DNA from 2 places in the Actinokineospora sp. genome. Region 1 is predicted to be linked to the other one. Evidence: riboswitches for the same ligand, from Rfam matches in the RefSeq annotation. Region 1 holds a riboswitch; the other holds the start of a gene.
The links. Region 1 has a riboswitch for glycine ahead of gcvP (aminomethyl-transferring glycine dehydrogenase). Riboswitches for the same ligand answer to the same signal wherever they lie in the genome.
Positions count from the first base shown of each region.

Region 2: linked by a shared signal. The riboswitch ahead of gcvT (glycine cleavage system aminomethyltransferase GcvT) and the one ahead of gcvP (aminomethyl-transferring glycine dehydrogenase) in region 1 are both predicted to bind glycine.

Region 1 is NZ_JBQTHF010000008.1:64,281-71,597, reverse strand. It holds gene gcvH (glycine cleavage system protein GcvH) at 74-454, shown strand; gene garA (glycogen accumulation regulator GarA) at 570-1,025, shown strand; gene ftsR (transcriptional regulator FtsR) at 1,037-1,774, shown strand; gene ACT4N7_RS04240 (bifunctional nuclease family protein) at 1,927-2,400, shown strand; gene ACT4N7_RS04235 (MerR family transcriptional regulator) at 2,941-3,507, shown strand; gene ACT4N7_RS04230 (GNAT family N-acetyltransferase) at 3,504-4,271, opposite strand; glycine riboswitch at 4,350-4,449, shown strand; gene gcvP (aminomethyl-transferring glycine dehydrogenase) at 4,622-7,317, shown strand, end outside.
Region 2 is NZ_JBQTHF010000046.1:3,609-10,925, forward strand. It holds gene ACT4N7_RS16370 (L-serine ammonia-lyase) at 1-1,135, opposite strand, end outside; gene glyA (serine hydroxymethyltransferase) at 1,207-2,478, opposite strand; gene gcvH (glycine cleavage system protein GcvH) at 2,487-2,864, opposite strand; gene gcvT (glycine cleavage system aminomethyltransferase GcvT) at 2,883-3,983, opposite strand; glycine riboswitch at 4,272-4,366, opposite strand; gene ACT4N7_RS16390 (energy-coupling factor ABC transporter ATP-binding protein) at 4,398-5,171, opposite strand; gene cbiQ (cobalt ECF transporter T component CbiQ) at 5,168-5,923, opposite strand; gene ACT4N7_RS16400 (PDGLE domain-containing protein) at 5,926-6,288, opposite strand; gene ACT4N7_RS16405 (energy-coupling factor ABC transporter permease) at 6,285-6,992, opposite strand; gene ACT4N7_RS16410 (alcohol dehydrogenase catalytic domain-containing protein) at 7,142-7,317, opposite strand, start outside.

The DNA.
Region 1 (7,317 bases):
ATCCGGCACCGAACCTCCAACTCGGGACACTAGGATCTGCCGACCTGTCCCAGTCGTGAGAGGGCGACACAAGGTGATTCCCGAAGAACTCCGCTACACCGACGAACACGAGTGGGTGGCGACCAAGAGCGAGGTCATCATCCGCGTCGGCATCACCGAGTACGCGCAATCGCAACTCGGCGACGTCGTCTTCGTCCAGCTTCCCGAGGTCGGCGACCGGGTGGACGCGGGTGCGCCGGTCGGCGAAGTCGAGTCGACCAAGAGCGTGTCCGAGATCTACGCCCCGGTGGCGGGCGAAGTGGTCGCCGTCAACGATCCGGTGGTCGACCAGCCTGAGCTGCTCAATTCCGATCCCTACGGCGAGGGCTGGCTCTTCGAGATCACCGTCGACGACCCGGACGTGCTCGACGCGCTGCTCGACGCCGACGCCTACCAGGCGATCACCGAGGCGTGAGACGATCTTCGTTCGGCCGCGCGCGACCGGGAGGGGTGCCACCATCCCCCCTGCTGATCGCGCACGGTACGTTTAGCCCTGTTCAGCGGAATTGACCAGCAGGAGGAGAGCTCAGGTGAGCACGAACGACGGGCCCGGCGTCCCGCCGGAGCAGTCTCCGGAGCGGACTTCGGTATTCCGGGCAGATTTCCTCAAGGAAGCGGACCCGGAGGGTGTGGTGGAAGCCCCCTCCGCGGTCCCGGCGGGCGTCGACGCCCTTCCGGCCGGAACCGCCCTGCTGGTGGTCAAGCGCGGACCCAACGCGGGGTCCCGGTTCCTGCTCGACCGCGACACCACCAGCGCGGGACGGCACCCGGACAGCGACATCTTCCTCGACGACGTCACCGTGTCCCGCAGGCACGCGGAGTTCCGCCGTGAGGGCGGCGAGTTCGTGGTGATCGACGTCGGCAGCCTCAACGGCACCTACGTCAACCGCGAGCCGGTCGACCAGGCGGTGCTCTCCGGCGGAGACGAGGTTCAGATCGGCAAGTTCCGCCTGGTGTTCCTCACCCCCGCGGGCGCGGGCGCCTAGGAGGTATCACCGTGACGGCGGCCGGTCGGTCCGCGCGTGACGGGATGAGCATCGGGGCGGTACTCGCGCGACTTCGCCCCGACTTCCCGGACGTGACCATCTCCAAGATCCGGTTCCTGGAGACCGAGGGCTTGGTCAGCCCCGAGCGCACACCGTCGGGATACCGGCGGTTCACCGAGGCGGACATCGCGCGGCTGCGGTTCGTGCTCGCGGCGCAGCGCGACCACTATCTGCCGCTCAAGGTGATCCGGGAGCAGCTCGACCAGGCCGACCGCGGCGGCACCCCCGAGGTCGTCGTGGCCGTGCCCCGCCCGCCGCGAGGGCTGGTCGCCGTGCCCACCGAGCCGCCCGCGGCGCAGGAGTTCGCCCCACGCCCCGAGTTGCGGCTCACCCGCGAGGAACTGCTCGCGCGCGCGGGCACCGACGAGGCGCTGCTGGCGGACCTGGAGCAGTACGGCCTGCTGCGGCCGGGCCCGGCCGGGTTCTACGACTCGGCCGCGGTCGAGGTGGCCCGCACCGCGGCGGCGATGGCCGAGTACGGCATCGAACCCCGACACCTGCGGGCGTTCCGGGCGTCGGCGGACCGCGAGGTCGGCCTGCTGGAACAGATCGTGGCGCCGATGTACCGGCAGCGCGACCCGGCGGCGCGGGCGCGCGCCGACGAGATCGCGCGCGAACTGGCGGCGCTTTCGGTCGGACTGCACTCGCTGCTGGTGAAGGCCGGTCTGCGGCGAGTGACCGGAAACTGATTTTCCACCCCACGTGGTAGCCCATTGTGATCTGATCACCATGAGATACTCCGGCGTGGGGACCGGATGGCGGGTAGCGTCGAAGTAGGCGATGAGCGATCCTCGACAGGACGGGACGCCGATGCCCCAGCGAGCGGAGGGAGGCGAGCCCGATGAGCGAGATGCGCGTCGTGGGAGTGCGGGTGGAGTTGCCCGCGAACCAGCCGATCTTGTTGCTGCGTGAGACCGAAGGAGAGCGGTACCTCCCGATCTGGATCGGATCGGTCGAGGCGACCGCGATAGCGCTGGAGCAGCAGGGCGTGCGGCCCGCGCGGCCGCTGACCCACGACCTGCTCAAAGACGTCATCGGCGCGCTCGGCCGCGAACTGGAACAGGTCCGAATCACCGACCTGCGCGAGGGCACCTTCTTCGCCGAACTGGTGTTCGACGGCGACGTCCGGGTGTCCGCCCGGCCCAGCGACTCGGTGGCCCTGGCCCTGCGGGTCGGCGTGCCGATCCACGCGGAGGACTCGGTGCTGCAGGAGGCCGGGCTCATCATCCCCGACGAGCAGGAGGACGAGGTCGAGAAGTTCCGCGAGTTCCTCGACTCCGTCTCGCCAGAGGACTTCCGCGGCGCCGACACCTGAGAGCCGCGCCGCGCCGCGCATGGGGGACCCATGCTCATGGAGAGCATGAGCCGGGTGCGCTCCGCGTTGTCTCTGGGGGCCCGAGCCCCAGACCCCCACGGTGCGGACTCTCGCGATCCAGCGTGGCTCGGCGCTGCGCGCCATCGAGGTGTGTAACCAAATTGCGTGGTCACCCACGGTGCGTTCTCTCGCGATCCAGCGTGGCTCGGCGCTGCGCGCCGTCGAGGTGGGTAAACCACGGTGTGGCGCGGCGCGATTCGGTGTGGTTGGGGCTTCGCGCCGTCCGGGTGGGTGGACGAACTGCGTGGTTGCCTGCGTTGCGGCGGGTCTCGAACCAGTGTGGTTTGCTTGGCTTCGCTCTTGTTCCGCGCGTCGCGTTGACCTGTACCCGTGCCCGTCTTACCGTCAGGGATGAGCGAATCGCGCCGGTGTGATTCGGTGCAGGAGCACACCGGTCGATCCGCTCGGCCGACGGTTCCCCACAGCGGAACGTGCGGTCTCGTTCGCCGGCCAGCGGTGGCCGGACGAGGGGAGGCAGGCGTGTTCGAGCACGGTCCCGTCGGGGCTGACGCCGGAGAGCAGGGCGAACTGTTCCCGGACGCCTCACTGCCGGACGAGTTCGTCGGCTACCGGGGTCCTGCCGCGTGCCAGATCGCCGGGATCACCTACCGGCAGCTCGACTACTGGGCGCGCACCAGTCTGGTCGTCCCGACGGTGCGCAGCGCACACGGCTCCGGGTCGCAGCGGCTGTACTCGTTCAAGGACGTCCTGGTCCTCAAGGTCGTCAAGCGCCTGCTCGACACGGGCGTCTCGCTGCAGAACATCCGGGTGGCCGTCGAGCACCTCCGCCGCCGCGGCGTGCGCGACCTGGCCAAGATCACCCTGTTCAGCGACGGCACCACGGTCTACGAGTGCACCTCGCCGGAAGAGGTCGTCGACCTGCTCCAGGGCGGCCAAGGCGTGTTCGGCATCGCGGTCAGCGGCGCGATCCGCGAGATCAGCGGCACCATCCACGAGTTCCCCGCGGAACGCGCGGACGGCGTCGAGCTGACCCAGCCGACCGAGGACGAACTGACCCAGCGACGCAAGACCCGCAACGCCGGCTAGCCGAAGGTGTACGGCGTGGTCGTGGTGAGCCGGGTGAACCCGACCCGCGCCAGGATCGGGCCGCTCGTCGGCAGCGCGTCGACCTGGAGGTAGCGGGCGCCGCGGGCCTGTGCCCGGCGGGCCCGGTGGCTGACCAGGGCTTTGTAGATTCCCTTGCCGCGCCAGGGTTCCAGGGTGCCGCCGCCCCAGAGGCCCGCGAACTCGGTGCCGGGGTAGTACTCCGTGCGGGCGGCGCTGACCGCGACGTCCCCCGCGACGGCCAGCACCATGTCGAGGGTGTCCGGCGCGGCCGCGAGCTGGGCCAGCAGCCGGGCCCGGAGCCCGCCGACGTCGTAGCCGAAGACGTCCCCGTGCACGTCCACGGCCCGCTCGATCCCGGCCGCGTCGGTCACGTCGAGCAGCGTCACCCCGGCGGGCGGGGCGAAGTCGGGCACCGCGGCGGCCTCGGCGACCAGCACGGCCTCGTCCGGTCCGGCGGTCAGGCCCGCGGCCAGCAGCCGCGCGGGCAGGTCGGCCGGGCGGTCGTGGTGGTAGTGCTTCCACTCGAACCCCGCGACGCCCCGGAACCGCGCCACCTCCGCCGCGATGGCCGCGTCGGCGGTGTCCTCGTCCAGGTCGGACCACACAATCCCGGACCAGCCCTGCGGGATCGTGCTGACCTGGCGGGTGAGCCGGGCGGTGCGCTCGACGGCGGTGTGGCCGTCGCCGGGGCTCAGGTCGCGGCGAAGCTGCTGGTCGAAGGCGTCGAGCGCGGCGGTGTCCATGTCCGCAGTGGACCGCGAACACCCGGCCGCGGGCAATCGAGTTACGCCCCGACGGGTTAGACTCACCTGGTCGTCGCACAAACCCGCGCGGGAGAGTCGACCGGTGCACCCACCGGATCGGCGCCGAAGGAGCAACTCCTCCCCGGAACCTCTCAGGCAAACGGACCGCGCGGGCGAGACGCCTCTGGAAAGCGGGTTTCCCGGTCACCACCGGGGCGCCCCGCCGAAGGTGCAAGTCCGCCCGCGGACGAAGCTCTCAGGCGCCCGGCCAACCGGGCACGGACAGAGGGGGAGGGCCCAGCGGGCACGCGCCCGCTCTCGGCCCGACCCCGAACGCCGGAGGCTCGCACATGGACCGCATCCCCCTCGCCGCGCTGGAGCACGGCACCCCGTTCGCCGACCGCCACATCGGGCCCCGGCCCGCCGAGCTGGCCGCGATCCTCGCCGCGATCGGCGTCGGGTCGCTCGACGAGCTGGCGCGGCACGCGGTGCCGGAGTCGATTCGCGAGGGCGAGCTGACCCTCGACCTGCCCGCGCCCGCGACCGAGGCGGGCGCGCTGGCCGAGCTGCGCGAGCTGGCCGGGCGCAACCGCGTGCTGACCCAGATGATTGGCCTGGGCTACTACGGCACGCTCACCCCGCCGGTGATCCGCCGCAACGTGCTGGAGAGCCCCGCCTGGTACACCGCCTACACCCCGTACCAGCCGGAGATCTCCCAGGGCAGGCTGGAAGCGCTGATCAACTTCCAGACCATGGTCGCCGACCTGGCCGGGCTGCCCACGGCCAACGCCTCCATGCTCGACGAGTCCACCGCGGCGGCCGAGGCGATGACGCTGGTGCGCCGGGCGGGTCGGTCGAAGTCGGCCCGGTTCGTGGTCGACGCGGACACCTTCCCGCAGACGATCGCGGTCATCGAGACCCGCGCCGAGCCGCTCGGCATCGAGGTCGTCGTCGCCGACCTGGCCGACGGGCTGCCCGAGGGCGACTTCTTCGGTGTGCTGCTGTCCTACCCCGGCGCGTCCGGCGCGGTGCGCGACCACGAGGCGCTGATCGCCGACGCGGTCGCGCGCGGCGCCAAGGTCGCGGTCACCGCCGACCTGCTGGCGCTCACCCTGCTGCGCCCACCCGGCGAGATCGGCGCGGACGTCGTCGTGGGCACCACGCAGCGCTTCGGGGTGCCGATGGGCTTCGGCGGGCCGCACGCGGGCTACATGGCCGTGAGCAAGGGCCTGGAGCGCCAGCTCCCCGGCCGCCTGGTCGGCGTCAGCACCGACGCGGACGGCGCCCTGGCCTACCGGCTCGCCCTGCAGACCCGTGAGCAGCACATCCGCCGCGAGAAGGCCACGTCCAACATCTGCACCGCGCAGGTGCTGCTGGCTGTCGTGGCGTCGATGTACGCGGTCTACCACGGCCCCGAGGGCCTGCGCGCGATCGCGACCCGCGCGCACCGGATGGCCGCGGTGCTGGCCGCCGGGCTGCGCGCGGGCGGGGTCGACGTGGCGCACGGCGCCTTCTTCGACACCGTGCTCGCCCGGGTGCCCGGCAAGGCGGCCGACGTCGTCGCCGCGGCGCGCGAGCTGGGCGTCAACCTGCGCCTGGCCGACGCCGACCACGTGGGCGTCGCCGCCGACGAGACCACGACCCGCGAGCACCTGCGCGCTGTCTGGCAGGCGTTCGGCGTGACCGGCGATGTCGACGCGCTCGACGCCGACACCGCCGACGCCATCCCCGCCGCGCTGGTCCGCACGTCGGACTATCTGACGCACCCGGTGTTCGCCACGCACCACTCCGAAACGGCGCTGCTGCGCTACCTGCGGACCCTGTCGGACAAGGACGTCGCGCTCGACCGCAGCATGATCCCGCTCGGCTCGTGCACGATGAAGCTCAATGCGACCGCCGAGATGGAGCCGATCACCTGGCCCGCGTTCGCCGACCTGCACCCGTTCGCGCCCGCCGAGGACGCCGCGGGCATCCTGCGGATCGTGGCCGACCTGGAGGCATGGCTGGCCGAGCTGACCGGGTACGACGCGGTGAGCCTGCAGCCGAACGCGGGCAGCCAGGGCGAGTTCGCGGGCCTGCTCGCGATCCGCGCGTACCACCGGAGCCAGGGCCACGGCGAGCGCGACGTCTGCCTGATCCCGTCGAGCGCGCACGGCACCAACGCGGCCAGCGCGGTCATGGCGGGCATGCGCGTCGCGGTCGTCAAGTGCGACGACTCGGGCAACATCGACCTGGCCCACCTGCGCGCGACCGTCGAGGAACACCGCGCCGACCTGGCCGCGATCATGATCACCTACCCGTCCACGCACGGGGTGTACGAGGACACCGTGCGCGAGGTGTGCGGGCTGGTGCACGACGCGGGCGGCCAGGTCTACGTCGACGGCGCGAACCTCAACGCGCTCATCGGCCTGGCCCGCTACGGCAAGTTCGGCTCGGACGTCTCGCACCTGAACCTGCACAAGACCTTCTGCATCCCGCACGGCGGCGGCGGCCCCGGCGTCGGCCCGATCGGCGTGCGGTCGCACCTCGCGCCGTTCCTGCCCAACCACCCGCTGCAGCCGCTGGCCGGACCGGCCACCGGGGTCGGCCCGATCAGCGCCGCGCCGTGGGGCAGCGCGTCGATCCTGCCGATCTCCTGGGCGTATGTACGGATGATGGGCGCCGACGGCCTGCGCCGCGCGACGCTCACCGCGGTCGCGTCTGCCAACTACGTCGCCCGGCGGCTCGACGAGCACTTCCCGGTCCTCTACACCGGGGCGGGCGGCTTCGTCGCCCACGAGTGCATCCTCGACCTGCGCGGGATCACCAAGGTCACCGGCGTCACCGTGGACGACGTGGCCAAGCGGCTCGCCGACTACGGGCTGCACGCGCCGACGATGTCGTTCCCCGTTGCGGGCACGCTGATGGTCGAGCCGACCGAGAGCGAGGACCTGGCCGAGCTGGACCGCTTCTGCGCGGCCATGATCGCCATCAAGGGCGAGATCGACCGGGTCGCGGCGGGGGACTGGCCCGCGGCCGACAACCCGCTGGCCAACGCACCGCACAC
Region 2 (7,317 bases), on a different contig from region 1:
GGTGCTCCAGGCCGATCTCGGCCGCGTTCTCCACCTGGGCGACGGACCCGCCCAACACCGCGGTGAGGCCGGCGGCGGCCATCGCGCAGGCTGAGCCGACTTCGCCCTGGCAGCCGACTTCAGCACCCGAGATCGAGCCGGTTTCCTTGAGTACCACGCCGATCGCGGCGGCGGTGAGCAGGAAGTCGACCACGCCGTCCTCGCAGGCGACCGAGAGGAACCGGGTGTAGTAGTGCAGCACCGCGGGGATGATCCCGGCCGCGCCGTTGGTGGGAGCGGTGACGACGCGGCCGCCCGACGCGTTCTCCTCGTTGACCGCGAGGGCGTAGAGGCTGACCCAGTCCATCACGTACAGCGGATCGCCCGCGCCGTCCTCGGACAGCAGCTTCGCGTGCAGTGCCTTGGCGCGGCGCGGGACCTTGAGGCCGCCCGGCAGCACGCCGTCCTGTTCGCAGCCGCGGGTGACGCAGTCCTGCATGACCTGCCAGATGTGCAGCAGCCCCGACCGCACCTCCGCCTCGGTGCGCCACACCAACTCGTTGCGCAGCATGACCTGCGCGATCGTCAGCCCGCTCGACGCGCAGTGCGCGAGCAGTTCGGTCGCCGTGCGGAACGGGAACGGCACGGGCGTGGTGTCCGCGGAGATCACCGGACCGTCCGCGGCCGTCTCGTCCAGCACGAAACCGCCGCCGACGGAGTAGTACGTCCGCGACGCGAGCAGCGCGCCCGCGGCGTCCCACGCGGCGAAGGTCATGCCGTTGGGGTGCAGCGGCAGAGACTTGCGCCGGTGCATGACCAGGTCGTCGTCCTCGGCGAACGCGATCTCGTGTGTCCCGAGCAGCCGCACCCGGCCCGCCTCCCGGATGGCCGCGACGCGCACCGGCACGACGGCCGTGTCGATGTCCTCGGGGCGTTCGCCCTCCAGCCCCAGCAGCACCGCCTTGTTGCTGCCGTGGCCGTGCCCGGTGGCGCCGAGCGAGCCGAACAGCTCCACCCGCACCCGCGCCGTGGCGGCCAGCAGGCCGCCCTCGCGCAGTCCGGTGGCGAACATCAGCGCGGCGCGCATCGGGCCCACGGTGTGCGAGCTGGATGGGCCGATCCCGATGCTGAACAGGTCGAACACGCTGATCGCCACGACGATCCTCCACTGCTAGCGGCGCGCCGGGGGTCGCGCCGGGTACGGCGCGGCCCCCGGCGGGCCGTCGATCAGCCCAGCTCCGGGTAGAGCGGGCGGCGTTTCACCAGCAGGTCCACGCGGTCGCGCAGCTCCTGCCGGGTCTGGTCGTCGAAATCGGGCCGCAGCGCCACCGCGATGACGTCCGCGACCTCGGTGAAGTCCTCGGTGTCGAAGCCGCGGGTGGCCAGCGCGGGCGTGCCGATGCGCAGCCCGGAGGTGATCATCGGCGGCCGTGGGTCGAACGGCACCGCGTTGCGGTTGACCGTGATGCCGACCGAGTCGAGCCGGTCCTCGGCCTGCTGACCGTCCAGCGCCGAGTTCACCAGGTCGACCAGGACCAGGTGCACATCCGTGCCGCCGGTCAGCACCTTGACGCCCGCCGCCGCGCAGTCGGGCGCGGACAGTCGCTCGGCGAGAATCCGGGCGCCGTCGAGCACCCGGCGCTGCCGCTCGGCGAACTCCTCGGTCGCGGCGATCTTGAACGACACCGCCTTGGCCGCGATCACGTGCTCCAGCGGCCCGCCCTGCTGGCCGGGGAACACCGCGGAGTTGACCTTCTTCGCCAGCTCCTGGGTGCACAGCACGACGCCGCCACGCGGACCGCCGAGGGTCTTGTGCGTGGTGGTGGTGACGAGCTGGGCGTGCGGCATCGGGTTGGGGTGCAGGCCTGCCGCGACCAGCCCGGCGAAGTGCGCCATGTCGACCATGAGCAGCGCGCCGACCGAGTCCGCGATCCGGCGGAACTCGGCGAAGTCGAGCTGCCGCGGATAGGCGGACCAGCCCGCGATGATCAGCTTCGGCTTGCTCTCCTGGGCCAGCCGCTCGACCTCGGCCATGTCGACCAGACCGCTGTCCTTGTCGACGTGGTAGGCGACGACGTTGTAGAGCTTGCCGGAGAAGTTGATCCGCATGCCGTGCGTCAGGTGCCCGCCGTGGCTGAGGTCGAGGCCGAGGATGGTGTCGCCCGGGTTCAGCACGGCCACCATGGCCGCCGCGTTGGCCTGCGCGCCGGAGTGCGGCTGCACGTTGGCGTGCTCGGCGCCGAACAGCGCCTTGACCCGGTCGATCGCGAGCTGCTCGATGACGTCGACGTGCTCGCAGCCGCCGTAGTAGCGGCGGCCCGGGTAGCCCTCGGCGTACTTGTTGTTCAGCACCGAGCCGTTGGCCTCCAGCACGCCGATCGGCGCGAAGTTCTCCGACGCGATCATCTCCAGGGTCGTCTGCTGGCGGCGCAGCTCGGCACCGACCGCGGCGGCCACCTCGGGGTCGACCTCGGCAAGGGACTGTCCGAATGTGCTCATGTGCTCTCTCAGCTCTCGGTGGTCAGCTCGGCGTACGCGGCGGCGTCGAGCAGCTCGGGCTCGTCGTCCACCCGGACGCGGAACAGCCAGCCGTCGCCGAACGGGTCGATGTTGACCAGTTCGGGGCTGTCCACGACCGCTTCGTTGATCTCCACGACCTCGCCGTCGGCGGGCGCGAACAGGTCGCTGACCGACTTGGTCGACTCGATCTCGCCGCACACCTCACCCTTGGCGACCTTGTCGCCGACCGCGGGGAGCTGCACGAAGACCACGTCGCCGAGGGCGTCGGCGGCGTACTTCGTCACGCCCACGGTGGCCGCGCCGCCCTCGCCGAGGTCGACCCACTCGTGCTCGGCGGTGTAGCCGAGGTTCTCTGGAATGCTCATCTCTTCTCGATCTCCTGATCAGGCGGGACGCGTGTAGAAGGGCAGCTTGACGACCTCGACCGGGGTGACGGAGCCACGGATGTCGACCGCGAGGGCCGTGCCGGGCTCGCTGAGCGCGGCAGGCACGTACGCCATGGCGATCGGGTGGCCGAGAGTCGGGGAGAGGGCGCCGCTGGTGACGGTACCGACCGGCTCGCCGTCGGCGTCGAGCACCGAGTACCCGTGTCGGGCGGCGCGTTTGCCGGTGCCGGTGAGCCCGACGAGGACGCTGTCCGCGACGTCGGTGTCGCGGCGGCGCTCCAGTGCGGCGCGGCCGACGAAGTCCTCGGGCTTGTCGAACTTGACGACCCGGCCGAGGCCCGCGTCGAACGGGGTCTGCTCGGGGCCGAGTTCGTTGCCGTACAGCGGCATCCCGGCCTCCAGCCGCAGCGTGTCGCGGCACGCCAGACCGGCGGGGATCAGCCCGTGCTCCTGGCCCGCGTCGGTCAGCGCGCGCCAGACGTCGGTGGCCTTCGCGGCGTCGACATAGAGCTCGAAGCCGTCCTCGCCGGTGTAGCCGGTGCGGGCGAGCAGCACGTCGTGGCCCGCGGCCGTGGCCGGGACGCTGGCGTAGTACTTCAGCGCGTCCAGGTCGGCGCCCGTCACCGCGCGAACGATCGCGGGCGAGGTCGGGCCCTGCACGGCGATCAGCGCGGTGGTGACCGAGCGGTCGTCCACCTCGACGGCGAACCCGCCCGCCCGCTCGCGCAGCGCGGCGGCCACGGTGGCGGCGTTGGACGCGTTGGCCACCACCATGAAGCTGTCTTCGGCGAGCCGGTAGACCACGAGGTCGTCGAGCACGCCGCCCTCGGCGTCGCAGATCATTGTGTACCGCGCGCGGCCGGGCTTCACCGCCGACAGGTTGCCGACGAGCGCGTGGTCCAGGGCCCGGGCCGCTTCGGGGCCGGTCAGCCCGATCTCACCCATATGGCTGAGGTCGAACAGGCCGGACGCCGCGCGGACCGCCCGGTGCTCGGCCAGCTCGCTGCCGTAGCGCAGGGGCATCGCCCAGCCTGCGAAGTCGGTGAACGAGGCGCCGAGGGCCTCGTGCACCGCGTGCAGCGGGGAGGGGGTGCTCATGGAAGTTCGATCTCCTTCGGCGCGCTGAATACTGTCCTTGCAGCGTGACACGGCGGGCGCGCGAACGCCGCCCCGCCGGAAATGCTGTGGATGAATCGAGGGGATGTGGACAACCCAGGGGCGTTCAAGGCGAGCGACATCGGGAGCTCCTGCGGTAGGCAGGACGGGGCACACCCGTCCCACGGCTGGGAACTCCCCCTCTGTCATGGCACCTGAGAGCTTCGCCGCCGGAACGCGGCTTGCACCGTGGGTGAGGCGCCGGACTCGCGCCTGCTTTTCAGAGTGGCCTGGCCTGGAACGGTAGGTTTACCTGAGAGTTTCCGGGGAGTTTGCTCCTTCGGTGCCCCACCTGGAGTAGCTGGGGGCTCTCCCGTTCCGGCTCGTACGGCCCGGTATTCGGTTGTCGGGCGAACCCTAGTCGAGCCGGAACCCGAACGGAAGTTCCAGCCGGTGCGCGGCGAGCAGCGCGGTGTCGGTGAGCAGGTCGCGGGTGGGGCGGTCGGCGATCACCACGCCGTCGTCGATCAGCACGCTGCGCGGGCAGAGCTGCAAGGCGTACGGCAGGTCGTGGGTGACCATCAGTATCGTGCGGCCGAGGCCGAGCAGCACCTCGGCGAGTTCGCGCCGGGCGACGGGTTCGAGGTTCGCCGACGGCTCGTCCAGCACCAGGATCTCGGGGTCGCAGGCGAGCACGGTGGCCAGCGCGACGCGGCGGCGCTGGCCGCCGGACAGGTGCAGCGGCGAGCGGTCGGCGTGCCCGGCCATGCCCACGGCGTCGAGCGCCTGGCGGACCCGGGCGTCGAGCGCGGCCCCGCGCAGGCCGAAGTTGGCCGGTCCGAACGCCACGTCGTCGCGCACGGTCGGCATGAACAACTGGTCGTCGGGGTCCTGGAAGACGATGCCGACCCGCCTGCGGATCTCGCGCAGGTTCGCCTTCTGCACCGGCAGCCCGGCCACCTCGATCCGGCCCGCGCCGCCCGCGAGCACGCCGTTGAGGTGCAGCACGAGGGTGGTCTTGCCCGCGCCGTTGGGCCCGAGCACGGCGACCCGCTCCCCCGGCGCCACCCGCAGGTCGACGCCGAAGAGGGCCTGGTGGCCGTCGGGGTAGGCGTAGGCGAGGCGCTCGACGAGCAGGGCGGCCGGGGCGCGCGTGACCCCGGCGGCATCGGCGGCGACCTCCGGCGTCACGCCCACAGCGCCGTCCCGAGCACGGCCGCGGCCAGCGCGGCGGGCGCCAGACCGGCGAGCCAGGCGGCGCGGCCGACCGGACCCCCGCCCTGGTCGGGCATCATGCCCGCCCAACCGCGCGACACCATCGCGAGGTGCACCCGTTCGCCCCGCTCGTAGCTGCGGATGAACAGTGTGCCGATGCCGCGCGCGGTGGCGCCGACCTGCCACAGGAACCGCGGGTCGTGACCCCGGCAGATCCGCGCGGTGCGCATCCGCCTGGCCTCGGCCGCGATGACCTCCAGGTAGCGCAGCATCAGCGTGGCGATGGTGATCACCATCGCGGGCACCCGTAGCCGCTGCATACCGACTATCAGCTCACGCGGCGCGGTCGTGGCGGCCAGCGTCAGGGAGACCAGCACGCCGAGGGTGCCCTTGGCGAGAATGTTCCACCCGGCCAGCGCGCCCGGCTCGGACAGGCTCAGCCCGAACACCTCGAACCTGGGTTCTCCGTCGAGGAACGGCAGCGCCAGCGCGAGCACCACGAACGGCACCTCGATCAGCGCCCGCACCGCGATCCAGCGCGGCGGGATGTGCGCGACCGCCCACACGCAGGCGAGGAGTCCGAAGTAGACACCGAACGCCCAGAACGCGGTCCGCGGCGTGGACACCACGCACAGCACCAGCGCCAGCGCCGAGACGACCTTGACCTGCGGCGGCAGCCGGTGCACCGGGGAGGTGCCCGGCCGGTGCAGGAGGTGGCCCGCGCCCACCCCTAGTCCTTGACGGGCGCGGGCCGCCTGCGCAGCAGCCAGAACAGTCCGCCCGCCACGATCAGGGTGACCACCACGCCGATCACGCCCGCGAGCCCGGTCAGCGTGTCGTCGCCGCCCACGGTGTAGTCGGCCAGGGGGCCGGAGGCCAGCTCGTGCTCTTTCGCGTTCTGCGCTATGCACGAGCCGTTGAGCTGTTTGCCGCCGTCGGTCTCGACTACCTCGCAGCCGGACAGCGTGGCGTGGTCGAGGCCGTCGGGGTTGGAATCGGCCAGATAGGACACCCCGCCCGCCAGGACCAGCGCGACGAGCAGGAAGCCGAGCAGAAAGCGCAGGCTCTTGCGGTTGGCGGTCTCGGTGCTCATGCCCGCTCCACCTCCGGGGTGCGCAGTTCGAGCTGCCGCTGGGTGCCCCGCAGCAGGTAGACGAGGTCGGGCCGGACGGCGGCGACGGCGCCGACGGTCAGCGCGGTGATGACGCCCTCGCCGATGCCGATCAGGACGTGCACGCCGACGATGGTGGCCGCGACACCGCCGAGGGAGAACGCCGCGTCGCCGCCGAGCGCGAATTGCAGGACGAAGCCGAGCGACGCGACCACGGTGTTGAGCAGCGCGGCGACAAACGCCACCCCGATCAGACCGGTCCGGCCGCGGGCGGCCACGCGGCGCAGCGCGACCGCGACGAGGAAGCCCGCGGCGGTGCCGATGAGCGCCATGTTGGTGATGTTGGCGCCGAGTGCGGTCAGGCCGCCGTCGGCGAACACAAACGCCTGCACGACAAGCACGATCGACACGCAGAGCGCGCCGACCCAGGGGCCGACCAGGATCGCGGCGAGCGCACCGCCGAGCAGGTGGCCGCTCACCCCCGGCAGTACGGGGAAGTTGAGCATCTGCGTCGCGAAGACGAACGCCGCCACGAGGCCCGCCATGGGCGCGGTGCGGTCGTCGAGGTCGGCGCGGGCCTTGCCGGCGGCGATCGCGACGCCGACGACGGAGACGCCGATGAACAGCAGCGAGGTGGTGGTGTTGAGCAGGCCATCACTCATGTGCATCGCGACCGAGGTGGACATGGACACCTCCTTGCGGGACCGAAGTCCGCCCAGCCTAGTTGCCAAACGTCCGCTACCGCCAGAGCTTGGCAACAGCCTCGCGGTCGCACCACTGTCCATTCGGACGGTTTCCCGAGTCGGCTTGCCCGTACCCCGCGCGCTGGGACAAATTAGTCCAGACGGACGAGCGTGCGGCCGCCGCGGCCCGCGCGCATGTCCTCGAAGGCGGCCTCGATGCCGTCCAGGTCGGTGGTCGAGGTGACCAGCCCGCCGACGTCGAGCTGACCGGAGCCCACCAGCTCCAGCAGCCGGGGGACGTCGACGTCCGGGTCGGTGGAGCCGAACA